3 regions of the Priestia sp. ST2 genome follow, and region 2 is predicted to be linked to each of the others. Evidence: riboswitches for the same ligand, from Rfam matches in the RefSeq annotation. Region 2 holds a riboswitch; each other region holds the start of a gene.
What was found. A riboswitch is a leader RNA that binds a small molecule or an ion and turns the genes downstream of it on or off. The one in region 2 is predicted to bind cobalamin.
Positions count from the first base shown of each region.

Region 1: linked by a shared signal. The riboswitch ahead of AC0KUU_RS07210 ((2Fe-2S) ferredoxin domain-containing protein) and the one ahead of AC0KUU_RS10425 (ABC transporter substrate-binding protein) in region 2 are both predicted to bind cobalamin.
Region 3: linked by a shared signal. The riboswitch ahead of AC0KUU_RS25845 (HoxN/HupN/NixA family nickel/cobalt transporter) and the one ahead of AC0KUU_RS10425 (ABC transporter substrate-binding protein) in region 2 are both predicted to bind cobalamin.

Region 1 covers NZ_JBVVNT010000002.1:160,755-166,130, forward strand. The annotation lists gene AC0KUU_RS07195 (cation:dicarboxylate symporter family transporter) at 1-1,210, shown strand, start outside; gene AC0KUU_RS07200 (M42 family metallopeptidase) at 1,320-2,357, shown strand; gene AC0KUU_RS07205 (hypothetical protein) at 2,708-2,866, shown strand; cobalamin riboswitch at 3,013-3,191, shown strand; cobalamin riboswitch at 3,310-3,489, shown strand; gene AC0KUU_RS07210 ((2Fe-2S) ferredoxin domain-containing protein) at 3,591-3,971, shown strand; gene cobJ (precorrin-3B C(17)-methyltransferase) at 3,985-5,376, shown strand, end outside.
Region 2 covers NZ_JBVVNT010000002.1:777,040-782,415, reverse strand. The annotation lists gene AC0KUU_RS10445 (BrxA/BrxB family bacilliredoxin) at 214-651, shown strand; gene AC0KUU_RS10440 (class I SAM-dependent methyltransferase) at 786-1,562, shown strand; gene AC0KUU_RS10435 (YpjP family protein) at 1,946-2,548, shown strand; gene AC0KUU_RS10430 (thioredoxin family protein) at 2,737-3,051, shown strand; cobalamin riboswitch at 3,143-3,275, shown strand; gene AC0KUU_RS10425 (ABC transporter substrate-binding protein) at 3,534-4,493, shown strand; gene AC0KUU_RS10420 (adenosylcobinamide amidohydrolase) at 4,582-5,190, shown strand; gene cbiB (adenosylcobinamide-phosphate synthase CbiB) at 5,195-5,376, shown strand, end outside.
Region 3 covers NZ_JBVVNT010000008.1:61,396-66,771, forward strand. The annotation lists gene AC0KUU_RS25835 (undecaprenyl-diphosphatase) at 1-449, shown strand, start outside; gene AC0KUU_RS25840 (organic hydroperoxide resistance protein) at 602-1,021, shown strand; cobalamin riboswitch at 1,127-1,309, shown strand; gene AC0KUU_RS25845 (HoxN/HupN/NixA family nickel/cobalt transporter) at 1,443-2,240, shown strand; gene AC0KUU_RS25850 (M20 family metallopeptidase) at 2,470-3,633, shown strand; gene AC0KUU_RS25855 (DoxX family protein) at 3,703-4,125, opposite strand; gene AC0KUU_RS25860 (type 1 glutamine amidotransferase domain-containing protein) at 4,431-4,955, shown strand; gene AC0KUU_RS25865 (hypothetical protein) at 5,002-5,241, opposite strand.

The DNA.
Region 1 (5,376 bases), 620 kb from region 2:
TGCTATTTTTTATGGAAGCGATACAGCCATTTCTATTTTACAGCCGGTTGGAGACATATTTATTCATTTAATTAAGATGATTGTCGTACCGATTGTGATTTCAGCATTAATCGTAGCGGTCGCAGGAGTAGGCGATATCAAAAAATTAGGTAAGCTTGGCGGAAAAACAATTCTTTATTTTGAAATTGTTACAACCATTGCTATTGTAGTGGGGATTATTGCCGCGAACTTATTCCACCCTGGTGCAGGGGTTGATATGGGACATATTGAAAAAAGCGATATTTCTCAATATGAGGCAACGGCAAAAACGTCTGAAAGTACAGGCATTGCTCAAGAGCTTCTTCATATTGTTCCAACAAACGTCTTTCAATCGGTAGCAGAGGGCGATCTTTTACCAATCATTTTATTTTCCGTACTGTTTGGTGTAGGCGTAGCTTCGATTGGAGAGAGAGGAAAACCTGTTTTAGCCTTTTTTGAAGGCGTCTTGGATGCAATGTTTTGGGTAACTAATTTGGTGATGAAATTTGCTCCAGTAGGTGTATTTGCACTTATTGGTGTTAATATTATAAAGTTTGGTGTCGGATCACTTATTCCATTAGGAAAATTAGTGTTCGCCGTTTACTTCACCATGATTTTCTTTGTGCTTGTGGTTCTTGGAATTATTGCTAAAATGGCTGGAACAAGCATGTTTACGCTGATAAAAGTGTTAAAAGACGAGCTGCTTCTTGCTTTTACAACGGCAAGTTCAGAAGCCGTTTTACCATCTCTTATCAAAAAGATGGAAGACTTCGGTTGTTCTAAATCGGTTACATCGTTTGTTATTCCAACAGGCTACACGTTTAACTTAGATGGTTCAACCATTTATCAGGCGCTGGCATCGCTGTTTATTGCTCAAATGTACGGCATCGACCTTTCCATTATGGATCAAATTCAGCTCCTTCTTGTGCTAATGTTAACCTCAAAAGGAATGGCTGGTGTACCGGGAGCATCGTTTGTAGTTGTACTTGCTACACTTGAATCTATGGGCTTCCCTCTTGAAGGCATGGCATTTATTGCAGGAATTGACCGCATTCTTGATATGATGCGTACCACAGTTAACGTAGTAGGAAATGCTTTAGCTGCAATTGTGATGTCAAAGTCTGAAGGCGAATTTGATAAGCAAAAATCATTAAATTATACAAATGAATTAAAGAAATCAAACATAGCTTAAAACAAAACAAGCCGGGCAGCTGCCCGGCTTGTTTTGTTTGGAGCTGACTGTTATCTTTTTTGAAACATATGGTAAAATAAAAGAAATGAGAGACAAAGGAAGTGTCATAATGACGGAAACTGTTCAGTTAATTAAAAAGCTTGTTTCGATTCCCAGTCCTTCTGGAAATACAGAAAAGGTAATTTCATTTGTCGAAGACTATATAAAAGAGCTAAATATTCAAACGTACCGCAATCGAAAAGGAGGCTTAGTCGCTACTATTCCCGGTAAAGATACAGATCACCACCGCATGCTGACGGCTCATGTCGATACATTAGGTGCTATGGTAAAAGAAATCAAACCGAGTGGACGTCTGAAAATCGACTTGATTGGAGGGTTTCGCTACAATTCTATTGAAGGAGAATATTGTGAAATTGAAACTTCATCAGGAGAAGTATTTACAGGAACCATCCTTATGCATCAAACATCTGTTCATGTGTATAAAGATGCAGGGAAAGCTGAGCGAAATCAAGAAAATATAGAAATTCGACTGGATGAAAAAGTACATAGCGCAGAAGATGTTCGCAGCCTTGGAATTGAAGTAGGCGACTTTGTTTCGTTTGATCCTCGTGTAGAAATAACAAAAAGCGGTTTTATTAAATCTCGTCATCTCGATGATAAAGCAAGCGTAGCTTTATTGCTTCAGCTCATAAAAACAATTCAAGAAGAACAGATCGAACTGCCATACACTACGCATTTTCTCATTTCAAATAATGAAGAAATTGGATACGGAGGGAATTCGAACATTACGCCTCAAACAGTAGAATACTTAGCGGTTGATATGGGTGCTATGGGAGATGGACAATCTACCGATGAATACACCGTGTCTATTTGTGTAAAAGATTCAAGCGGCCCATATCATTACGGTTTGAGAAAGCATTTGGTGGAGCTAGCTAAGCAACATGATATTCAGTACAAATTAGATATTTATCCGTTTTACGGATCAGATGCTTCTGCTGCTATTCGTGCCGGACACGATATCGTACACGGCTTAATTGGTCCAGGAATTGATTCTTCTCATGCGTTTGAGAGAACGCATCAAGATTCATTAAACCATACGTATAAGCTTCTTTATCACTATGTGCAGTCGAACATGGTTCTGCTTTAAGAAAGCAATATTTAATTAGTGTATTTTTATGCAAAATAAAGAGCAGGACGGGATTGTGATGTCTGTACTTTCCTTTCCTAAAAAAGAAGCCGGCTGTCCGGCTTCTTTTTTTAATAAATACTATATATTTTTTACTGGTGAAGCAACAGTTGGTTAAAAAAGCACCTTTTTAAAGAGGTATAATATTGCTTAAACCTTTTGTACATTTTGTTCATTTACAGAAGTTAAAATGTTTTTAAATTTTTAAAAGTTTCTTGTGACAAGTTTTGTAGAATGGGTTTTCAAAAGGAAATGGTTTCGGCATAATGTGGATATAGCGATCACTACAATAATCGGAGGCGAATCTTTTCATGTGGGTACTGACGGTATATGCTGGAAAAGAAATGAAAATGTTTGAATTTGAAACTGAAAAGCAGGCGAGAGAAGCTTTTGCCAAAACAAATGGCTGTAAAGTTCTTTCAGAAGTGGTGTATTATAATGATCCTCATTTAACATTAGTAGCTATATAATGAAAAAACAGGAGCTGACTTTATGCTCTTGTTTTTTTATAGGTGCTTGTATCTTCCGAAAAGAATAGAGTTGAAATAAAAAAAAATGTACGCTATGATATGGTAGTTACTTCTATTATTCTGATAGTTTAAAAGGTTCATATATATCAAACAGCAACAGTAAAGATGCCAAGAAGGCTTAATAGGGAAACTGGTGAAAGACCAGTACTGCCCCCGCAACTGTAAGTGTGGACGAACGAGTATAACCACTGTGAAAAAATCACGGGAAGGTTCTCAAGTAGAATGATACACAAGTCAGGAGACCTGTCTTTATTGTGAAGTTTCTATTTCTCCGGGGAGCGGGAAGGGAAACGTTGGCTTAAAGTGGCATTCGTGTACACTCTTATTCTGACGTTTTACCCGCTCGCATATTAGCGAAGCGGGTTTTTCTCGTATCGAAAAACTACATATCGTGCAAAAAAGGTGCGCAATGTTCACATTGCGTTAAATGGGAAGTCTGGTGTGAAGCCAGCGCGGTACCCGCCACTGTGAAGAGGAGCTGATTGCATATGCCACTGTATTTGGGAAGGCGCAATCAAGTGATGAATCGAAGTCAGGAAACCAGCCTTTTTCTAATGCGAAGCTTACCCTACGGGATATAGGTGGAAGTGCAAAAACTTAGTTTGAATTTTCTGCGCCTCTATCATTGATAGAGGCGCTTTTTTTAGTAAAGGAGCGAATGAGTGTGACGACGTGGAACTTAAACGGAACAAAACATCACGTATTGATTTGTAATGGAAGCAGCTGTATGAGAAAAGGTGGAGAAGAAGCCACACAAGCTATTCGAAATAAAGTGACGGAACTGGATTTGGATGAAACGGTTCATACAACGCGTACGCGCTGTAACGGACGATGCAAAGATGCTCCTGTAGCTATCGTCTATCCTTCAGGAGATTGGTACAAGCAGGTCACTGAAACCGTGGCTCACCGGATTGTCGAAGAGCATTTAGCAGGAGGCTGCAGTGTAAAGGAATCGCTTATTTATGAATATGATCAAAATGGTTTCGTTTCTCCGGAAAACAGTGACTCCATAGAAGGAATTGACAAAGTAAAAAGTAACGCATAAAGGAGGAGCTAGCATGAAAGGTAAACTGTTAGTTATTGGATTTGGGCCGGGGAGCTTTGAACATATTACACAGCGAGCAAGAGAAGCCATTCAAGAAAGTGATATGATCATCGGTTACAAAACCTATGTGGAATTAATTCAAGGACTGTTAACGAATCAGCAAATTATTAGTACGGGAATGACCGAAGAAGTAAGCCGTGCACAGGAAGCTGTAAAGCAAGCCGAAGCAGGAAAAACCGTAGCTGTCATTTCGAGCGGAGATGCAGGAGTATACGGAATGGCAGGCCTTGTATATGAAGTGTTGATTGAAAAAGGCTGGAAAAAAGAAACGGGCATAGAGCTGGAAGTAATTCCTGGCATTTCGGCTATCAATTCATGCGCATCTCTCCTTGGAGCGCCCGTGATGCACGATGCTTGTACGATTAGTTTAAGTGACCACCTTACGCCGTGGGATCTAATCGAAAAAAGAATTGAAGCAGCTGCACAAGCAGATTTTGTAGTGGCTTTTTACAACCCAAAGAGCGGAAGACGAACAAGACAAATTGTTGAAGCGCAAAGGATTCTATTAAAGTACCGTTCTCCTGATACGCCTGTTGGTCTTGTGAAAAGCGCTTATCGTGACCGTGAAGAAGTCGTAATGACTAACTTAAAAGACATGTTAAACCATGAAATAGGCATGCTGACTACCGTTGTTGTCGGAAATTCATCTACGTTCTTTTACGACGATTTAATGATTACACCGCGCGGGTATCAGCGGAAATATACCCTCAACCAAACGGAGCAGCCGCTAAGACCGCATCAGCGACTTCGAAAAGAAGCAGAACCATGGGCTCTCGATCAAGAAGAGACTGTAGAGCAAACAGCTTCAGCAATTGAAGCAGTTCAGACCAAACCAGAAGAAACAGCAACTTCACGAGCTCTTGCAGAAGAAGCGCTTCAAGCAATTTTAGGTGAAACCACTTCTGGGGTCGTACACCAGCCAATACAGTCAATTTTCGAAGTCGCGGTTAGTCCAGGACTTGCCAATAAGAAATTCACGCCTGTTCAAATGACAACACTAGCAGAAGTTGTTGGTGAAAAAGGTACGATGGAGTATACACCTGACCATCAAATCAAACTTCAAATTCCAACAGCCCAGCCAGATGTGATTATTAAAAAGCTCCAAGCAGCTTCCTTTTTACTATCTCCGGTCGGAGACGTGTTCACAATTAAAGCGTGTGATTTTTGTGATGGAGAAAAAAGCGATGCTATTCCACATACGGAAGAATTACAAAAACGCCTCGGGGGAATGGACATGCCAAAAGAGCTGAAGCTTGGTATTAATGGATGCGGTATGGCCTGTTATGGCGCAGTTCAAGAAGATATCGGCATTGTCTATAGAAAAGGTGCGTTTGATTTATTTTTA
Region 2 (5,376 bases):
TTTACTACTATAGTACAAAAAATGGAATATTAATAGTAAAAATCGACATTTTTATAGGAAAAAATTAGATGATATGACCCGGTTTTAATCTTTTTTTGTCAAATGGAGAAGAAGAATGGGACAACGATAAGGATTTGAAGAGTGAGTAGCTAGATTTTTCCTGGTTTTTATAGTATGCTTTTAGCGTGAATGATTGTTAGGAGGAATGTTAATATGTCAATGGCATATGAAGAATATATGCGTCAGTTAGTTAAACCAATGCGTCAAGAATTAACTCAAGCTGGTTATGAAGAATTAACAACAGAGGAAGCCGTAGTTGATTTTATGGAAAACGTAGAAGGAACAACTTTTGTTGTCGTTAATTCAGTTTGTGGATGCGCTGCCGGTTTAGCACGTCCTGCAGCAACGCAAGCGTACTTACAGTCTGAGCAAAAACCAGATCAAGTGGTAACTGTTTTTGCCGGCCAAGATAAGGAAGCAACAGCTAAAATGCGTGAATATTTTGGTGACATTGAGCCTTCATCACCGTCTATGGCGCTTTTAAAAGGAAAAGAAGTCGTTCATTTTATTCCTCGACATGAAATTGAAGGTCAGCCTTTAGAAGTTATTTTTGAAAACATTTTAAATGGCTTTAAGCAGCACTGTTCATAAAATGTCCTGCTTTTGTCACATCTAGTATATAGATTTTTAGAGAAAAATCGCATATACTTTATAAGAAAAAGGATGTCTATCGGCATCCTTTTTCTTTATGTAAATAGCCAAACAGTGTAGGGGGAGTTATGAAAGTGATTGTTACGACTGCTGGTCGAACAAATGAACAGATGATTGTAAAAGCCAAACAAGTAGCCGCTGATTTAAGTATACCTTTTGTAGTAAGAGAGAAGAAATCCGTTGCAGATCTTCAGAATCTTCAAGCTGCAGACGTGCTGGTTGTCGGTAAGAATAGAGTAGAATTGCATGTCCAAAATGAAGAGGAACCTATTTTTTTTCATCCAAATTCCGCTATGTTTAGAGTGAAGAGATGGCTGCGAGGAGAACCTGATCCGTTTATTGAAGCTGCTAGTTTGGAAAAAGGAATGAGCGTGCTTGACTGTACACTTGGTCTTGCATCGGATAGTATGATGGCGAGCGCAGCGGTAGGGAAAAGCGGGAAAGTTGTCGGACTAGAAGGCAACCGCTATGTAGCTTATTTAGTCAAACAAGGACTTTTAAATTGGGAAAGTGACGTACAAGAGTTGAACGATGCAATGAAGCGTATAAACGTGGTTCATCAAAATTTCGAATCGTTTTTGGCGTGTTGTGAAGATAATTCTTTTGATGTTGTCTACTTTGATCCTATGTTTCAAGAGCAAATTGATGAATCGAATGGAATTAACGGTATTAAAGCAATAGCACTGTATACTACGCTAACGCCAATGGCTATACAAGAAGCAAAAAGAGTAGCCAAACAAAAGATCGTGCTAAAAGATCATTGGAAAAGCAGTCGTTTTGAAGAACATGGATTTATCGTACAAAAACGAAAAACATCAAAATTTCATTACGGGACAATTGATATACAATAATAAACAAAAAAGTAAAACGAATCCTGATCATTGAAAAGACTTCCAAAACCTTTTAGGAATTAAAAAGTTTTGGAAGTTTTTTTTATGAATTTCATCTAAAGTTCATAAAAGTATGATATATTTTTGAACATAAAAATACTTTTGTGTTTAAGCATCCAGCAAAAAAGGAATATCTTGTATAGGTTTCCGCTCGGTGTGACAACCTCAAACAGAAGAAGGAAGGTGCTAACTAAAAAGTCTTCGAATGCCCGTAGGCAGCATAAATGAATAAGCAAATATAGGTAAAAAATTAATAAGTATGTTACAATACCTAGTGAGTTATAACAATGAATTTTACGATATGAAAAGACCATATGGGAAAAGATGAGAAAGGAAAGATACGAATGCCTAGATGGATAAAAAGAATGCTAGTTGTATTTATTACAGTATTTACATTTGGGCTTGTCACTCCACCAGAATATTTATACGTTGATGATGCAAAAGCGGACAAGCAACATAAAGCAGGGTATGTAAGAGAAACAACTCCTGTCACAGCTGTTATAGAAGATATTCATTTGCCATATGAAGAACCAAAATATGAAGACGTTTCATCATTTGTTACGTATGCAATGGAATCAGCTGAAAAACAGTCAGTGGAAAAATTCGGAACAAAAATTGGACCTGTCATTGAAGATGAATTTCGTCAAGCAGTGTTACCTAAAATTGAAGAAGTGCTGACCGACATTGGCACTGAACGTGAACAGTCAATTCAGAATCTCGAGATAAGCGAGCATCCTGCTGCTGGCTACGGTGAAAAGATTTTCCATGTATATGACCGGGAAACCGGTCAGGACTTAATACGATTTCATGTACGGCGTGAAAATCCTCCAAAAGATGGATACTGGTTTAATTTTCACTATCATGCGGCTGCAGATAATTTTCAGAAGCATTATGATTTAGGGAAAATTTATTGGAACCGAAACATGCCGCCTAAATGGTTTAGCTGATAATAGACACAACATTCTGCGATTTCGAAATGTTAGCTTTTTTAAGCTAGCATTTTTTTACGTCTAAAACCGTTAGGGTCTAAATAAGCTGAAACATTAGCACAACGATAAAAAAATCGTTTATAATGAAGTCAGACTTCTTACCATAGAATAGTGAGAAGGAACGAATAGATGCTGGAGGTAACACAATGAAACAATTTACGGAAGAAAAACAATTTCGCGAACAAATTAAGAACGAAACACTAAGCGTTGGGATTTTTACGACAACGTGGTGTCCTGATTGCAAACGTTTGGATATGTTCATTGATGAAATCGTTGATGAAAATACAGATAAAGCATGGTTTAAAATTGACAAGGATGAGTTTGAAGAACTTTCTGCTGAAAACAATGTAATGGGTATTCCTTCTCTTCTTGTATATAAAAACGGTGAAAAAATTGCACACTTGCACAGTGCAAATGCTAAAACGCCTGAAGCGGTCCGTGAATTTTTAGCAACTCTTTAATCCCTTAAGCTGCGAGAGCATTCTCGCAGCTTTTTTTTGTGAGAATGGCTATTTCCATTTTTCCATGAGTGGGGTATACTAGGACAAGTGAATAATCGTAAAGCAATAAGGTCTCAATTTAAAGATTGAGTGAAAAGGGAAGTCTGGTGAAAAACCAGCGCGGTCCCGCCACTGTAAGCGCTTTGTGCGTAAGTCAGGAGACCTGCCTTATTGTTAGCTGTGAAACCTTCGAGGAAGGGTGAAGCAGGGTAATGAACATACATATCAAGTATAGTGAACGGATTCTTTTCCTGCTTATCTTGACGTTACCTGCTTTGCTTTCAATTGAAAGTAAAGCTTTTTTATTTTGAAGCTGCCGGCGAGCAGTATACATAGTCAAAGCGGAAAAACGGGATAGCGCTGCTTTTTGCATGATCATTTGCTTTTTCTTTAACGTGGAGGTTTCGTATTCACAATGAACAATATATAGGGGGAGTATTTAGATGAAAAAATGGCTTTCGTATTCCATTATTGCACTGTTAGTCATCGTACTTGCTGCATGCGGTGCAGGCAGCCAAAGCAACAGTGATAAAAAAACGAAGCAAGATACGGCACAAACGTCACAAGCTGCATTTCCAGTGAAGGTAAAAGACGCGCGTGATAAAGAAATTACGTTGAAAAAACAGCCTAAGAAAATTGTTTCCTTAATGCCAAGTAATACGGAGATTGTATATGCCCTTGGCCTTGAAAAAGAATTAGTCGGTGTTACAAGCAACGATGATTATCCTAAAAGCGTAAAGAAAAAAGCGCAGGTAGGAGATATGAACGTTAATGCGGAAAAAGTTATTGCTTTAAATCCTGATTTAGTGCTGGCACACGCTTCAAGTATGGGCGTTTCGGATGAAGTATTTAAACAAATTGAAAGTGCGGGTATTCCGGTATTTGTTGTAAAAGATTCAACAACGTTTGATACGGTTTATGATTCTATTACGCAAATCGGTAAATTAACAGGTAAAACAAAAGAAGCTAATCAAACAATTAAAGACATGAAAGAAAAAGTAGCTTCAATTGAGAAAAAAGCAAAAACGATTTCAAAAGAAGATCGTAAAAAAGTATGGATAGAGGTATCAGGAGCTCCTGAGATTTATACAACAGGAAAAGGTACGTTCATGAACGAAATGCTTACTATGATCGGTGCTGATAACGTAGCAGCTAGTGAAAAGGGTTGGGTTAAGTTTTCTGAAGAGCAAGTTGTTAAGTTAAACCCTGACGTTATTATCGCAACGTATGATGCAGACAAAAATGAGATTATGAAGCGTCCCGCTTGGAGCAGCATGACTGCTGTAAAAGAGGGTAACATCGAGAAGGTTGATCAAAACAAAATCAATCGCTTAGGACCTCGTATTGTAGATGGCTTAGAGGACTTAGCAAAAGCAGTATACCCTGAGGTGTACAATAAATAAGAAGAGGGACCATATTCCAGTTCGAATTGAAAAGGGGATTGGTCCCTTTTCACATCTTAAAATTGAAGAAAGGCCTGAGCTTTTAATCATGAAAACCGAGACTTCTTATAAAACATACAGCTCAGGGGTTTTAGGAACAGGCATTACGGAAACGGACACCTTTTACAATCGATTTGTTCACAAAGACTATTATTCAGATACTCCTTCTTTGGAGTATGAGCAATATTTGATGAAAGAAAATGTGCGCCATGAGCAAATCGTAGGGTTGATGACAGCCGTGTGGTTAAAAGAAAGAGCGGTTTACTGTTATGAAGGCTACGGAGTAAGAGTAGCTTCCGTGATAACGGCTGGAATAGGAAACGCAGTAGATATTACAGCTGACGAAGCTGTCCCGTTCTATTCCTCTCCTGGTACAATTAATATGTTTTTTTTCGTGGAAGGTACGCTTACGGATGCAGCGTTTTTACAGCTTTTTATTGCGGCCACAGAAGCTAAAACAAAAACGCTGTCACAGCTGGGTGTCATAGATCCGGCTACAAAGACGATTGCTACGGGAACATCTACGGACAGCATCTCAGTTGCAGCGTCTCAGCAAGGATCATTATATGAATATGCAGGCTCTATGACCGCTTTAGGGCAAGCGGTAGCCAAGCTGGTGAAAATAAGCTTAGAGCAGGGACTTAAGGGAAAGAGGTGAAGAAATGAGTATTACACAAGCGATAATTGCACACATGACGGCCATGACGATTGCTTTACTAATTGACCGAATTATAGGCGATCCCGAAAATTGGCCGCATCCCGTTCGCTGGTTTGGCAAATGGATTTATTGGATAGATTCTAGATTAAATAAAGGTGCAGGAAAACGATTCAAAGGATTGCTTCT
Region 3 (5,376 bases), on a different contig from region 2:
TACTTATTAATAAAAACGGCAGCCGTGTTGTAGCATTTCAAGCTTTGTGTGCTTGTGCCACAGGAGTCATTATCAATAAAGTGATTAGTTTATTTGCTTATCGAGATCGTCCGTTTATCTCTCACCACGTGAATCAGCTTGTTGATCACGCCGCAAATTCTTCATTTCCAAGCGATCATGCTACATCTGCATTAGTTATCACTTTTACCATTTGGCTGCATTTCAAACGTTCAGGACGCATGTGGGTTGTCATGGGCGTACTCATTGCCTTTTCACGCGTATGGGTTGGCGTTCATTATCCATTCGATGTGTTAACAGGAGCCGTTTTAGGCTGCGTGCTGGCGCTGTTTATTCATTATGTTATTTTTAATACGAAACTGATGAGGTCCATTACCAACTTGTCTATTTTTCGAAAATCAGCTTATGACGAACAGTCTCAATATTATTAAGAAAAAGTCGCAAATACGCGGCTTTTTTTATTGGGAAATTTTTAACGTATTTAATACTTGTTTTTTAAAATTAAATTGTGTACAATTAAATCATAGAAACGATAAATAAAAAACTTTTAATAAAATTAATGAAAAAGAGGAGAGGTTTATACATGAAAGCTTTATATGAAACAACAGTCGTTAACACAGGTGGAAGAACAGGAGAAGTTCACTCTTTAGATAACATCTTTAACTTAGACGTTGCAACACCTCCAGCGCTTGGTGGAGAAGCAACAACAGCAACAAACCCAGAGCAGCTGTTTGCAGCTGGATACAGTGCTTGTTTCAACAGCGCGTTAGAATTTATGTTGAAAAAACATAACGTAGAAATCAAAAGCAGTGAAGTAAAAGCTACTGTTCAGCTGCTTCCTGATAAAGCTGATCAAGGAGTGAAAATTGAAGTAGCGCTTGAAGCACATATCGAAGGCTTAGATTTAGAAACAGCGAAAAAATATGTAGACCTAGCTCATTCATACTGCCCGTATTCAAAAGCAATCAGCGGCAACGTAGACGTAACGATAGAAGTAGTTTAATTGCTTTAAAAAGCCCTGCTAAGCATGTAAAGCTTAGCAGGGCTTTTTTATTTGAATTTTCTCTATTCATTTGTAAGCGGTACTAGTATAATGAGGAAGAAAATGAATCATTCGCACAGTTTAGGTGCTCTTACATAGCGTAAGAGGTAACAGGGAATCGAGTGCAAATCTCGAGCGGTCCAGCCACTGTAAGCAGGGAGTTTTCTATCTTATCGTCACTCAAAATGGGGAAGGCGGTAGAAAATGATGATCTCAAGCCAGGAGACCTACCTATTCTGTACACTTGACTCTTCTAGGAAAGAGGCGGTGTATCAAGGTACGCAGTGAGCAATTGCTGTTTATTTTCATATGCCGACACGTCCTCAATTTCTATAGAATTGAGGCTTTTTTACGTTTTATTTTAAAAAAAGGAGTGTAGGAAATGGAAGGTTTATCAGTTTTTTTACTTGTCTTTTTATTAGGAATCAGGCACGGATTGGATGCAGATCACTTAGCTTTTATTGATGGCCAGACCCGATATAATTGGAGAATGGGCAGCCGTTTTGCCCCGTGGGTTGGAACGCTGTTTTCACTAGGTCATGGAGGAATGGTGGCCGTCACGGCCGGGGTGCTGGGCGTGGTGATGAAGAATTTTACGTTTCCTTCATATTTCGATCATTTTGCATCTTGGGTATCCATTATCTCTCTCTTTCTGATTGGAACATTAAACACATATCATTTGCTTCGAACTAAAAATAAAGAAGAAGAGTTTCAGCTGAGCGGATTAAAAGGGAAGTTTATTCCGAAAATCGCAAAAGGAACAACGAATCCTTTTTTAATTATTCTTGTAGGGGCATTGTTCGCTTTAGCAGCCGAAACGGTCAGTCAAACGGCCGTGTGGTCTCTAGCTGCAGGGAACGCAGGCAAGTATACGCCGCTTTTGTTGGGACTAGTGTTTATGTTTGGCATGATGCTTACAGATACAATCGATTCGATGATTGTACATAAAATGGTGAATGAATCGAGTAAATTTGGACAATCTGCTTCCCGCTTGATGGGCTGGGTTATTGTTGTCCTCGCGTATGGTGTGTCGTTCTATTTAGCATTCACTTTCTTTAACCCATGGGCCGAAGTAAACTTTGAAATGGTTGGCGTTATTCTGTTTATTTTTTTAGTGTCTATGTTTGTTTTTGTGAGTGTGAAGTCAAAAGGAAAAAATATTAAAATAAATGTCAATTAGTCAAACGAAAGCTTTAATCTGTTGAAGATTGAAGCTTTTTTGTATGAATTTGTTGAAGTTTATGGCTATTTTCGGTCGGTTATGAATAAGTTAAAGTATTATCTGTATTTAAAGGATGGAAAATTGTCTGAAAACCATTATAATTAAGGATAATTTAAGGTCGTTATGTGAAACGTAGAACATAGTTATACGTAAAATAAATAAAAGCATTTAATGCAAGCAGCAGGGGTTGTTTGGAGGAGGAATTGATTTGAGTCAGGTAATGGTAGAACAAAGCGTGTTTAGTTATTTAAAAGAACACGAACAAGATATGCTTGAAGATTTAATTGGATTTGTGAAAAAAGAATCACCGTCCTACAGTAAAGAGTTAGTAGATCAGTGTGGAATGTATTTAACGCAGCTGTTTCAAAAGCGGTTAGGGGTAGGGTACGAAATCATAGAAGAAAAAGAAGTAGGAAACCACTTGAAATTTACGATTGGAGAAGGAGAAAAGCAGCTTTTAATTATCGGTCATTTTGACACGGTATGGGAAAAGGGAAGGCTGAGTCTAAGAACGGAGGGAAACAAGCTGTATGGTCCGGGAATTTTAGACATGAAAGGCGGCATTGTACAATCTATATGGGCGATTAAAGCGATTCAAGAGCTTGGCTTATCGCTCGATAAAAAAATTGTGTTTTTCTGTAATTCGGATGAAGAGATTGGGTCAATTTCTTCTAAAAAATACATTGAAGAAGAAGCACAAAGAAGTGAAGCAGTGCTAGTAGCGGAACCAGCGGTGGCGGGTTCAGGTGCGTTAAAAACGTCGCGCAAAGGAGCGGGGATTTTCACCGTAAAAGTATGGGGACGAGCAGCACACGCGGGTAATCACCACAAAGAAGGAATCAATGCGATTGAAGAGCTGGCGCGCCAAGTGATTTTCTTGCAGGGCTTAACAGATTATGAAAAAGGTACAACGGTTAACGTTGGGACATTTACGGGAGGCAGCGGTACAAATGTAGTGCCGGAATATGCAGAAGCGCACGTGGATTTACGTGTTTCTACAGAAGAAGAAGCAAAACGCATGACGGATATTATTTTGAATTTAACACCCATTTTAAAAGGGATTAAGCTCGAAGTAACGGGAGGCATGAATCGTCCTCCGATGGTCAAGTCTAAACAAACGGAAGAGCTATTTGAATGCGCTCAGTCAATCGCGGCGAAACTGGGTATGAAATTGGAAGAAGCAGCTGTGGGCGGCGGAAGTGATGGCAATTTTACAGCGGCCATTGGTGTTCCCACGCTGGATGGATTAGGAGCATGCGGAAAAGGAATACATGCAGAATATGAACATATTCAAATTGATACGTTGTCCGAGCGTTCTTCTTTATTTGCGAATTTGCTGCTGCAAATATAAAAAAAGCCCGCCTCAAACGGCGGGGACTAATCTTAAAGCTTATATTGGGAGAGTATAAGCTTTCTTTTTTTATTTACTGCTTTCTTCTTGAAGAGAAAAGGCAGTTTCTTTCTTTTTGAATACCACTGCATCAAGAGCAAGGAACTGGCTTCCTGCAAGAAATAAGTGAGCAGACATGGCAATTAAGGCAATATCAAATTCAAACCCGCCAACAAATCCGCTTTTAAGCTTGGCTGTAAAAATGGCGCCAAGCATAACTGCCACAAATAAAGCAGATACGACTCTTGTTGCTAGGCCAAGAATAATAAGAATCCCACCTACAAGTTCAATGGTTGCAACAATATATGCCATGAAACCAGGGATTCCTAAGCTATCGAAGAACCCTACTGTATTTTCAATCCCGCCTTGCCATTTTTGAAAGCCGTGTACTAAAAATGTAAAACCTAATACTAAACGAATAATAAGTGAACCAATTTCCACGTTTTTATTCACTTTACTTCCTCCTTTAAGTGTATTTGAAAAACACTACATTATGTAGTGTGAAAGCCCGAAAAAAGAAATGTAGCAATTAAATCAGAAAGTCTTTCTTATTTGGATAATTTTATAACATTATGAACATCACACTACACATTGTAGTGTGATGTTTGTCCTCAGTCAAGAGGAAATATAAAATTAGACCATTTGGCATACAAAAATTTTCTGAAGAGCACTTGAAAAATCCTTTAATTATGTACAAGTTAGTCCCTTATTTTCAATCTTATTCTCCAACATGCTATACTGATGGCGGAGGTGTTACGATGCGTTTAGAAAATAAAAGAGTTATTGCGCTTGTTAGTGCAGACTTTGAAGATCTAGAACTATGGTATCCAGTGATGCGTCTTCGAGAAGAAGGAGCAGAAGTACATTTAGTTGGAGAAAAAGCAAACGAAACGTACATGGGGAAATACGGTGTTCCAGCCGTATCGGACTACGCGTTTAAAGATGTTGATCCAGCTGAATATGATGCTATTTTAGTACCTGGGGGCTGGGCGCCGGATAAACTGCGCCGCTATCCTGAAGTAATTGAAATGGTTCGTCATATGGATGAACAGCAAAAACCAATCGGCCAAATCTGCCATGCAGGATGGGTATTAATTTCTGCAAAAATCTTAGATGGCCGAAACGTAACAAGTACGCCAGGAATCAAAGATGATATGGAAAATGCGGGAGCTATTTGGCATGATGAAGCAGTCGTAATCGACGGCCACATTATTTCAAGCCGCCGTCCGCCAGACCTTCCTCCTTATGCAAAAGCATTTGCTGATGTACTAGCAGAGCAATAAGAAAAAAGCCGAAACCACATTGGTTTCGGCTTTTTTATAAGATCCGTTAAAAAAAGAAATGATAAAGTAAATAAAAAGTATCATTAAAAAAGCGAGCAGATGCATCTGCTCGCTTTTGTTCGTGTTTCTTATCAGTAACTTGCTTTTGCAAGTGTAAAAACAAAATGATTACTTTCTTTATAAAATCCATGATTACGGTTTTTGTATGTTTCGTTGTTGTTAGGGCACAATTAGCATTGATTGTGCTTGCATGGATTTCATCCATTGCCGCGGTTTGTTTTTCCACATGATCGATTAACCTAAACGACGCAAGCCCTACCTCTCTTGCATCCTTACGGCTCCGAAGCCGATCCAGTGTGAATAAGTTTTGTTCAAAGACATGTGTCGAATGCCAGTATTTTTACCTTGCATTGTACGATAC